Regions from separate parts of the Streptomyces sp. NPDC002868 genome, predicted to be linked through region 2. Evidence: predicted binding sites of a transcription regulator. Region 2 holds the regulator's gene; each other region holds the start of a gene.
The links. The regulator HrcA, encoded in region 2, represses chaperone genes, less so after heat shock. The targets are predictions, from matches to a motif close to TTNGCACTCNGNNNNNCNGAGTGCNAA.
Positions count from the first base shown of each region.

Region 1: a site for HrcA is predicted at 1,726-1,752, ahead of groES (co-chaperone GroES). Genes of this name have one in related genera too.
Region 3: a site for HrcA is predicted at 1,905-1,931, ahead of groL (chaperonin GroEL). Genes of this name have one in related genera too.

Region 1 covers NZ_JBVHDR010000002.1:793,634-796,907, forward strand. Annotated here, with positions in the region: gene groL (chaperonin GroEL) at 1-1,140, opposite strand, end outside; gene groES (co-chaperone GroES) at 1,271-1,579, opposite strand; gene ACZ3H8_RS09515 (polysaccharide deacetylase family protein) at 1,842-2,483, opposite strand; gene ACZ3H8_RS09520 (polysaccharide deacetylase family protein) at 2,480-3,274, opposite strand, start outside.
Region 2 covers NZ_JBVHDR010000014.1:158,388-161,661, forward strand. Annotated here, with positions in the region: gene ACZ3H8_RS33155 (nitronate monooxygenase) at 1-241, opposite strand, end outside; gene dnaJ (molecular chaperone DnaJ) at 438-1,574, opposite strand; gene hrcA (heat-inducible transcriptional repressor HrcA) at 1,575-2,600, opposite strand; gene ACZ3H8_RS33170 (MBL fold metallo-hydrolase) at 2,766-3,274, shown strand, end outside.
Region 3 covers NZ_JBVHDR010000009.1:149,419-152,692, forward strand. Annotated here, with positions in the region: gene thrC (threonine synthase) at 1-765, shown strand, start outside; gene ACZ3H8_RS25970 (MoaD/ThiS family protein) at 799-1,077, shown strand; gene ACZ3H8_RS25975 (cold-shock protein) at 1,478-1,681, shown strand; gene groL (chaperonin GroEL) at 2,056-3,274, shown strand, end outside.

The DNA.
Region 1 (3,274 bases), on a different contig from region 2:
CTTGATCACGCACACGCCGCCGGCCAGCTTCGCGAGGCGCTCCTGGAGCTTCTCGCGGTCCCAGTCGGAGTCCGTGGACTCGATCTCGGCCTTGATCTGGTTGATACGGCCGACGACGTCCTCGTGGTTGCCGCCACCGTCGACGATGACGGTGTCGTCCTTGGAGACGGTCACGCGGCGGGCGGTGCCCAGCACGTCCAGACCGGCCTGGTCGAGCTTGAGGCCGACCTCCTCGGCGATGACGGTGGCACCCGTGAGGGCGGCCATGTCGCCGAGCATCGCCTTGCGGCGGTCGCCGAAGCCGGGGGCCTTGACGGCCACCGCGTTGAAGGTGCCGCGGATCTTGTTCACGACCAGGGTCGACAGGGCCTCGCCCTCGACGTCCTCGGCGATGATCAGCAGCGGCTTGGAGCCACCCGCCTGGATGATCTTCTCCAGCAGCGGCAGCAGGTCCTGGATGGAGGCGATCTTGCCCTGGTGGATCAGGATGTACGGGTCGTCGAGGACGGCCTCCATACGCTCCTGGTCGCTCACCATGTACGGCGACAGGTAGCCCTTGTCGAAGGCCATGCCCTCGGTGAAGTCGAGCTCCAGGCCGAAGGCGTTGGACTCCTCGACGGTGATGACACCGTCCTTGCCGACCTTGTCCATCGCCTCGGCGATGAGCTGGCCGACCTGCTGGTCCTGCGCGGAGAGCGCGGCGACGGCGGCGATGTCGGCCTTGTCCTCGATCGGGCGGGCGGTCGCGAGGAGTTCCTCGGACACGGCCCTGACCGCGGCGTCGATGCCCTTCTTCAGGGCGGCCGGGGACGCGCCGGCTGCGACGTTGCGCAGGCCCTCGCGGACCAGCGCCTGGGCCAGCACGGTGGCGGTGGTGGTGCCGTCACCCGCGATGTCGTTGGTCTTGGTCGCCACCTCCTTCACCAGCTGGGCGCCGAGGTTCTCGTACGGGTCGTCGAGCTCGACCTCACGGGCGATCGTGACACCGTCGTTGGTGATGGTGGGGGCGCCGAACTTCTTGTCGATGACGACGTTGCGGCCGCGGGGGCCGATCGTCACCTTGACCGTGTCGGCAAGCTTGTTGACGCCGCGCTCGAGGGCGCGACGGGCGTCCTCGTCGAACTTCAGGATCTTCGCCATGGGAGCTTCTCTGTCCTCTCAAACGAACTGCGCCCCTGACCTCCCGGCTACATCAGTGCGGGGGCCAGGGGCGCAGATCAAACAACTTCGGGTGCGGAGTCCTCTGGGGGGCGACCCCCAGACCCCCGACCTACTTCTCGATGATCGCGAGTACGTCGCGAGCCGAGAGGACGAGGTACTCCTCGCCGTTGTACTTGACTTCGGTGCCGCCGTACTTGCTGTACAGCACGACGTCGCCGGTCTTGACGTCGAGCGGCAGACGCTCGCCGTTCTCGAAGCGACCCGGGCCCACAGCGAGGACGACGCCCTCCTGGGGCTTCTCCTTCGCGGTGTCCGGGATGACCAGGCCAGAGGCCGTGGTCTGCTCGGCGTCGAGCGGCTGGACCACAATGCGGTCCTCGAGCGGCTTGATGGCAACCTTGGAGCTGGCGGTCGTCACGATCCGACCTCCCCCTTCGGAGATCTCACGGGGCTAACTGTCTGAGGTGGCGACCAGGTGGATCCGTCGTCGCGGGTGCCGGACCTGCCCGTCGCTGTGTTGGCACTCTCCAGTGGGGAGTGCCAGACCCGAGACTATGACTGCGATTAGCACTCGGTCAAGCGGAGTGCCAATCAACGGCGCGCGCCGCACTGATCCCGGTACGGAGAACGTCGCCCCCGACCCATTGGTTCCGCAGGCCCACGCCCCCCGGCACGAGGGCTCAGATGTAGTCCTCCAGGCGCGCCACCGCGTATCCCTGCTTCTCGATACGGCGCAGCAGCCGTGCTGCCGTTCGGGCATCCGCCCTCACGATCTCACCGGGCCGCAACTGTTCGCCCTCCGTGTACTCCCGCCCCAGGACCACCGCGCGGACCCCGCAGTCGGCCGCCGCCCGCAGCGTGTCCTCGTTGTACGCGCCGCGCGGCGGGCGGAAGAGGCGGACCTCATGGTGTCCGCAGATCTCGGCGCGCTGTCCCTCGTACGAGAGCATGCGCAGGTCCGGATGCCGGGCCGTGCGGAACACGCTGACCGGTAACTTCAGCTCGCCCGCCATCCGTACGAACCGCGGATCGCGCGCCGCGCGCTCGTCGAAGGTGAGGAAGACGACCTTGTCGCGGGTGGGCACCCGGTCCACCACGGGCGGCGCCGAGAGCCGGCGTGCGGGCGGCTTCGGCGCGGCGGCCAGCGGCCGGGCCAGCCCCCACCGCCGGTGGGCGGCCCCCGGCGCGCCCACGCCCGGCGTGACCTGCTTCGCGGCCTTGCGCCCGAGCCGCTCGATCGGGTCCACCGACTGTGCGCACCCCGCGGTGAAAAGCGCACCGGCCGCCAGCAGTCCGGCCAGCAGCCGGTGCGCCTGCGTCATACGTAGTCCTCCAGCTTTGCCACGGCGTAGCCCCTGTCGGTGACCGTCTTCATGACCCGCCGGATCATGTCGGGCATGGTGCCCTCCCAGTCCTCGCTGCCGCGGAAGTGCGTGAGGATGATGTCGCCGGGGTGCAGATCCTGGTCCCACTCCCGCCACTCCATGTGATCGGGAAACGCCTCGGCGGCCCACAGGGGCACGGCTTTCACCCCGCACGACTGGGCGGCGCGCAGGGTCTTCTTGTTGTAGTTGCCGTAAGGCGGGCGGAAGAGCGACGGCCGTTTGCCGTACCGCTTCTCGAGCTTGGTCTGCTGGTCGCAGATCTCGTGCTCCTGCTCGTCGTACGAAAGGCCGGGCATATAGCGGTGGTTGAGGGTGTGGTTGTGCAGCGAGACGCCGCGGTCCTGCATCTGCTCGAAGTAGCCGTAGTTGTCGTTGATCACGTAGTCGCTGAGGAAGGCGCTGTACGGGATCTGGAGCTCGCTCATCATCTGGAGCAGGGCGGGGTCCTTCTCCGAACCGTCGTCGATCGTCAGGAAGACGATCTTCTCCTTGACCGGCACGGTCGTGAAGACGGGTGGCAAGGACTCACCGTCCTCGACCTCGAAGCCCTTGCGGGTGGTGATCTTCGGTTTGGTGGCGGGGGGCTGGGGCGCGGCGAGCGGGATGTTGGCCAGACCCCACTTCTTGGCGGCGGCGGCCCGTTCGGCCTGGGTGCGCTTGACCTTCTCCACATACGCGGAGAGCGCACCGGCCGGGCCGGGCCGCTTCGCCTTGCCCCGGGCGGCGTT
Region 2 (3,274 bases):
CGGCGGGGTCGGCGGTGTTGGGCTGCGGCATGAAGAGATTGACACCGAAGGGCTGCCCAGTGAGCCCGCGGACCTGTTTGATCTCCTGGTACATGCCGTCCGCGGTCTTGTACCCGGCAGCCAGGAACCCGAGCCCACCGGCTTCGGACACGGCGGCGGCGAGCTGCGAGCAGGATGCGCCGCCCGCCATGGGGGCCTGCACGATCGGATAACGGCAAAGATCGGCCAGTGCGGAGGACATGCAGGCATGGTGCCATGTCACTCCCGCACCACCGAATCCGGCGTTCCGTTCGTTAACCGGGCAGCTTGGGGGCTCGCCCGCGAAACGCACCACCGACAGCAACCACCAACGCCCCATGGCTCACGGCGACCACGAACCTGGTTGACTCCCACGAACGTCCCCGGGCCCACGGCAACCGCGAGCCCGGTGACTCCGCCTACCGGCCGTTGAAGGCGTCCTTCAGGCGGGAGAACAGGCCCTGCTGGCCCGGCTGGAACTGGCCCGTCGGCCGCTCCTCCCCGCGCAGCTTCGCCAGGTCCCGCAGCAGCCGCTCCTGATCCGCGTCCAGCTTCGACGGGGTCATCACCTCGACGTGCACGATCAGGTCGCCGCGGCCCCCGCCCCGCAGGTGCGTGATGCCGCGCCCGTGCAGCGGGATCGACTGCCCCGACTGCGTGCCCGGGCGGATGTCGACGTCCTCCACGCCGTCCAGCGTCTCCAGCGGGCACTTCGTGCCCAGCGCCGCCGCCGTCATCGGGATGGTCACCGTGCAGTGCAGATCGTCGCCGCGCCGCTGGAAGACCGGGTGCGGCAGCTCGTGGATCTCGACGTACAGATCACCCGCGGGGCCGCCGCCGGGGCCGACCTCGCCCTCACCGGCGAGCTGGATGCGCGTGCCGTTGTCGACGCCGGCCGGGATCTTCACGGTCAGCGTGCGACGGGACCGGATACGGCCGTCGCCGGCGCACTCCGGGCACGGCGTCGGCACGACCGTGCCGAAGCCCTGGCACTGCGGGCACGGCCGCGACGTCATGACCTGGCCCAGGAAGGACCGCGTCACCTGCGAGACCTCACCGCGGCCGCGGCACATGTCGCAGGTCTGCGCCGAGGTACCCGGCGCCGCGCCCTCGCCCGAGCACGTCGTGCAGACGACCGCCGTGTCGACCTGGATGTCCTTGGTCGTACCGAAGGCCGCCTCGTTGAGGTCGATCTCCAGCCGGATCATCGCGTCCTGGCCGCGCCGCGTACGCGACCTCGGCCCGCGCTGCGACGCCGTACCGAAGAACGCGTCCATGATGTCCGAGAAGTTCCCGAAGCCACCGGCTCCGAAGCCGCCCGCGCCTCCGCCGCCCGCCTGCGAAAGCGGGTCCCCGCCGAGGTCGTAGACCTGCTTCTTCTGCGGGTCCGACAGCACCTCGTAGGCGGCGTTGATCTCCTTGAAGCGCTCCTGCGTCTTCGGGTCCGGATTCACATCCGGGTGGAGTTCGCGCGCAAGGCGGCGGAAGGCCTTCTTGATCTCGTCCTGCGATGCGTCGCGGCGCACGCCGAGTACGGCGTAGTAGTCCGTGGCCACTTACGACTCCGCCAGGATCTGTCCGACGTAACGTGCCACTGCGCGTACCGCTCCCATCGTTCCGGGGTAGTCCATGCGGGTCGGTCCGACCACGCCGAGTTTGGCAACTGCCTCGTCGCCCGAACCGTAGCCGACCGCGACCACGGACGTGGAGTTGAGGCCTTCATGGGCGTTCTCGTGACCGATCCGTACGGTCATGCCCATACCGCCCGATTCCTTGGCCTCGCCGAGCAGCTTGAGGAGCACCACATGCTCCTCGAGCGCCTCCAGCACCGGCCTGATCGTCAGCGGGAAGTCGTGCCCGAAGCGCGTCAGATTGGCGGTGCCGCCGATCACCAGACGCTCCTCGGTCTCCTCGACCAGGGTTTCGAGCAGGGTCGAGAGCACCGTGGAGACGGTCCCTCGGTCCTCCGCCTCGAAGGAATCGGGAAGATCCTGCACCAGCTGCGGCACATCCGCGAAGCGGCGCCCGACGACCCGGCTGTTGAGCCGGGCCCGCAGGTCCGCGAGCGAGGTGTCACTGAACGGCGCGGGGCAGTCGATCATGCGCTGCTCGACCCGTCCGGTGTCCGTGATCAGCACCAGCATCAGCCGGGCGGGCGCGAGGGAGAGGAGCTCCACGTGCCGGACGGTGGACCGGGTCAGCGAGGGGTACTGGACGACGGCGACCTGCCGGGTCAGCTGCGCCAGCAGCCGTACCGTACGGCCCACGACGTCGTCGAGGTCGACGGCTCCGTCCAGGAAGTTCTGGATGGCGCGGCGCTCGGGCGACGACAGCGGCTTGACGCCCGCCAGCTTGTCGACGAAGAGCCGGTAGCCCTTGTCCGTCGGGATGCGTCCGGCGCTGGTGTGCGGCTGGGCGATGAACCCTTCCTCCTCCAGCACCGCCATGTCGTTGCGGACAGTGGCCGGCGAGACGCCGAGCTTATGACGCTCGGTGAGCGCCTTGGAGCCGACGGGCTCCTCGGTGCCGACATAGTCCTGGACGATGGCGCGCAGCACCTCGAGTCTGCGTTCACTGAGCACCGCGCACACCTCCAGCTGTGGTCCCTGGGCGACTGCTTGGCACTCGATGCATACGAGTGCCAGCCTTTCACCGTGCCAGTGTACGGCCGTGGGGTACGCCCCTAGCAAGGGCGGCCGACCACGCTACCGTGCGACATCGCTGGTCGTTGCCTATAGCGTCCCGGTATGGACGTCAGTTGGGAAGAGTTCGGCTGGGAGCGGCTGGCCGACGGGGTGGGCCGCCGACGGATGCCGGTCTGGGACGCGACTGTGGGTCTGATCGCCGGTGACAGCGGTGTCCTCATGTACGACACGGGCTCCACACTCCGCGAGGGCGCCGAGCTCCGCACCCAGGCGCAGGCGCTGCTGGGCGGCCGCCGGGTGACGCATATCGCACTGAGCCACCCCCACTTCGACCATGTGCTGGGGACGGCGGCGTTCGCGGGGGCGCAAGTGTACGGCGCGGTCGGTGTGGCCGATCTGATGAAGCGGGAGCGGGACGGGATCCGCGGCTCGGCGGTACGCCACGGGGTAGCCGAAGACGACGCGGCCCAGGCGGTCGACGTGCTGGTGGTGCCGCACCACATGGTGAGCGGGGAGTGGACGCTGGAGCTGGGCGGCCGCCAGGTACTGCTGGCGAATGTGGGCCCAGGACATTCGGGCCACGATCTGGCGGTCCTGGTGCCGGGCAGCCC
Region 3 (3,274 bases), on a different contig from region 2:
GACCTGGAGCAGGGCAAGGTCGTCATGGCCGCGGTGTACGGCGGAGAGCTGGTCGGCATCGAGGGCAACTACGACGACGTCAACCGTTTCTGCTCCGAGCTCATCGGCGACCCGCTGGGCGAGGGCTGGGGCTTCGTCAACGTCAACCTCCGCCCGTACTACGGCGAGGGCTCCAAGACGCTGGCGTACGAGATCTGCGAGCAGCTCGGCTGGCGGCTGCCCGACCAGATCGTGGTCCCGATCGCCTCGGGCTCGCAGCTCACGAAGATCGACAAGGGGCTGCAGGAGCTGATCAAGCTCGGTCTGGTCGAGGACAAGCCGTACAAGATCTTCGGTGCCCAGGCGGAGGGCTGCTCGCCGGTGTCGACGGCCTTCAAGGCGGGGCATGACGTCGTACGCCCGCAGAAGCCGGACACCATCGCCAAGTCGCTGGCGATCGGCAACCCGGCGGACGGCCCCTACGTGCTGGACATCGCGCGCCGCACCGGCGGGGCGGTCGAGGACGTCAACGACGATCAGATCGTCGACGCCATCAAGCTGCTCGCCCGTACGGAAGGCATCTTTGCGGAGACCGCGGGTGGCGTGACCGTGGGTGTCACGAGGAAGCTGATCGAGGAGGGCGTGCTCGACCCGGCGCTCACCACCGTCGTCCTCAACACCGGTGACGGTCTCAAGACGCTGGACGCGGTGGCGCCGACGACCGGCCCGACCGCGACGATCCGCCCGAGCCTGGACGCGTTTCGCGACGCCGGCCTGGCCGGCTGACCGACCACCCGAGACTCAAGGAAGGCACGCAGCATGAGCGTCAACGTCCGCATTCCCACCATTCTCCGTACGTATACGGGCGGCCAGGCCGAGGTTTCGGCTCAGGGCGCGACCCTCTCCGAGGTGATCGCCGACCTGGAGAAGAACCACACCGGCATCGCCGCGCGTGTCCTGGACGACCAGGGCAAGCTGCGCCGCTTCGTCAACGTGTACGTGAACGACGACGACGTCCGTTTCGAACAGGGTCTGGAGACCGCGACACCGGACGGCGCGGGCGTCTCGATCATTCCGGCTGTCGCCGGCGGCTGCTGACTTCGCAGAGTTACCGCTATTGCCCCCTCCGCAAGAGAAGCGGAGGGGGCAATTCCATAGGGTTGAGCGCGGTAGGCTTTGGGAAGCCCCCTCCGCTGCTTGTGCCGGACGCATATGAGAATGCGTCGCCGCGCGACAAGAGTCAGCCAAAGTGGTCGATCGAATTGTCGCGTAGGCGCCTTTTGTCGGGCCCGACTTGCCCCGGAATTCACAGAATTCACATGAATTATCCGTTCGGGCTTGCGCAGATTTCTCGTCCGATTGACCTGTTGCAGACGGCAGTTGGACAGATACATTCAGCCGCGGTCGACGCGTTCCGGCGCACACCCATGGGGTGGAGGTCTGACCCGGGTCCGCGAAGTGCGGTCCTGCGCAAGGGCCAGTAATAGGGGAGTTAGGCATGGCTCAGGGCACCGTCAAGTGGTTCAACGCGGAGAAGGGGTACGGCTTCATCGCGGTCGACGGTGGTGCGGATGTTTTCGTCCACTACAGCGCGATCCAGATGGACGGGTACCGCACCCTTGAAGAGGGTCAGCGAGTTGAATTCGAGATCTCGCAGGGCCAGAAGGGTCCGCAGGCGGACATGGTCAAGCTCGCCGTCTGATCTCGGCGCGATCGGCCACCGACGCACTCACGCCGAGGGGCCCGCATCCCACGAGGGATGCGGGCCCCTCGTGCGTCTGCGCCCTCGCGTCGAGGCTCCTTCGAAGCCGCTGCGCCCTCCCTCCCCCAACTACCGCTGGGAGGTGCCCCCACCGACCACCACCCCTCGTCGAGGCTTCTTCGAAGGCGCTTGCACTCTCGGGGGTCGAGTGCTAATCATTGCGTTAGCACTCTGACAGTGAGAGTGACAACGAGGACCGGGCCGGTGAGGTCCGCAGGCCAGGTGGGGCAAGGAACCACAGGGCTTGCAGGCCGTCCGTCGCGGGCGCCAGCGCGGTCCGGAGAATCCACCCCAGTCCGGGAGGACCACTTCACATGGCCAAGATCATCGCGTTCGACGAGGAGGCACGGCGCGGTCTCGAGCGCGGGATGAACCAGCTCGCCGACGCCGTCAAGGTCACCCTTGGCCCCAAGGGCCGGAACGTCGTCCTCGAGAAGAAGTGGGGCGCCCCCACGATCACCAACGATGGTGTTTCCATCGCCAAGGAGATCGAGCTCGAGGACCCGTACGAGAAGATCGGCGCCGAGCTGGTCAAGGAAGTCGCCAAGAAGACGGACGACGTCGCCGGTGACGGTACGACCACCGCGACCGTCCTCGCCCAGGCGCTCGTCCGCGAGGGCCTGCGCAACGTGGCGGCCGGCGCCAACCCCATGGCCCTCAAGCGCGGCATCGAGAAGGCCGTCGAGGCCGTCTCCGGCGCCCTGCTCGAGCAGGCCAAGGACGTGGAGACCAAGGAGCAGATCGCTTCGACGGCCTCCATCTCCGCCGCCGACACCCAGATCGGCGAGCTCATCGCCGAGGCCATGGACAAGGTCGGCAAGGAAGGCGTCATCACCGTCGAGGAGTCCCAGACCTTCGGTCTGGAGCTGGAGCTCACCGAGGGTATGCGCTTCGACAAGGGCTACATCTCGGCGTACTTCGCCACCGACATGGAGCGTATGGAGGCGTCGCTCGACGACCCGTACATCCTGATCGTCAACTCCAAGGTCAGCAACGTGAAGGACCTCCTTCCGCTGCTGGAGAAGGTCATGCAGTCGGGCAAGCCGCTGCTGATCATCGCCGAGGACGTCGAGGGCGAGGCCCTGTCGACCCTGGTCGTCAACAAGATCCGCGGCACCTTCAAGTCCGTTGCCGTCAAGGCTCCGGGCTTCGGCGACCGCCGCAAGGCGATGCTGAACGACATCGCCATCCTCACCGGTGGCACGGTCATCTCCGAGGAGGTCGGCCTCAAGCTCGAGAACGCCGGCCTGGACCTGCTGGGCCGCGCCCGCAAGGTCGTCATCACCAAGGACGAGACCACGATCGTCGACGGTGCCGGTGAGAGCGACCAGGTTGCCGGTCGCGTGAACCAGATCCGTGCCGAGATCGAGAACAGCGACTCGGACTACGACCGCGAGAAGCTCCAGGAGCGCCTCGCGAAGCTGGCCGGCGGCGTGGCCGTCATCAAGGCCGGCGCCGCGACCGAGGTCGAGCTCAAGGAGCGCAAGCACCGCATCGAGGACGCGGTGCGCAACGCCAAGGCCGCCGTCGAGG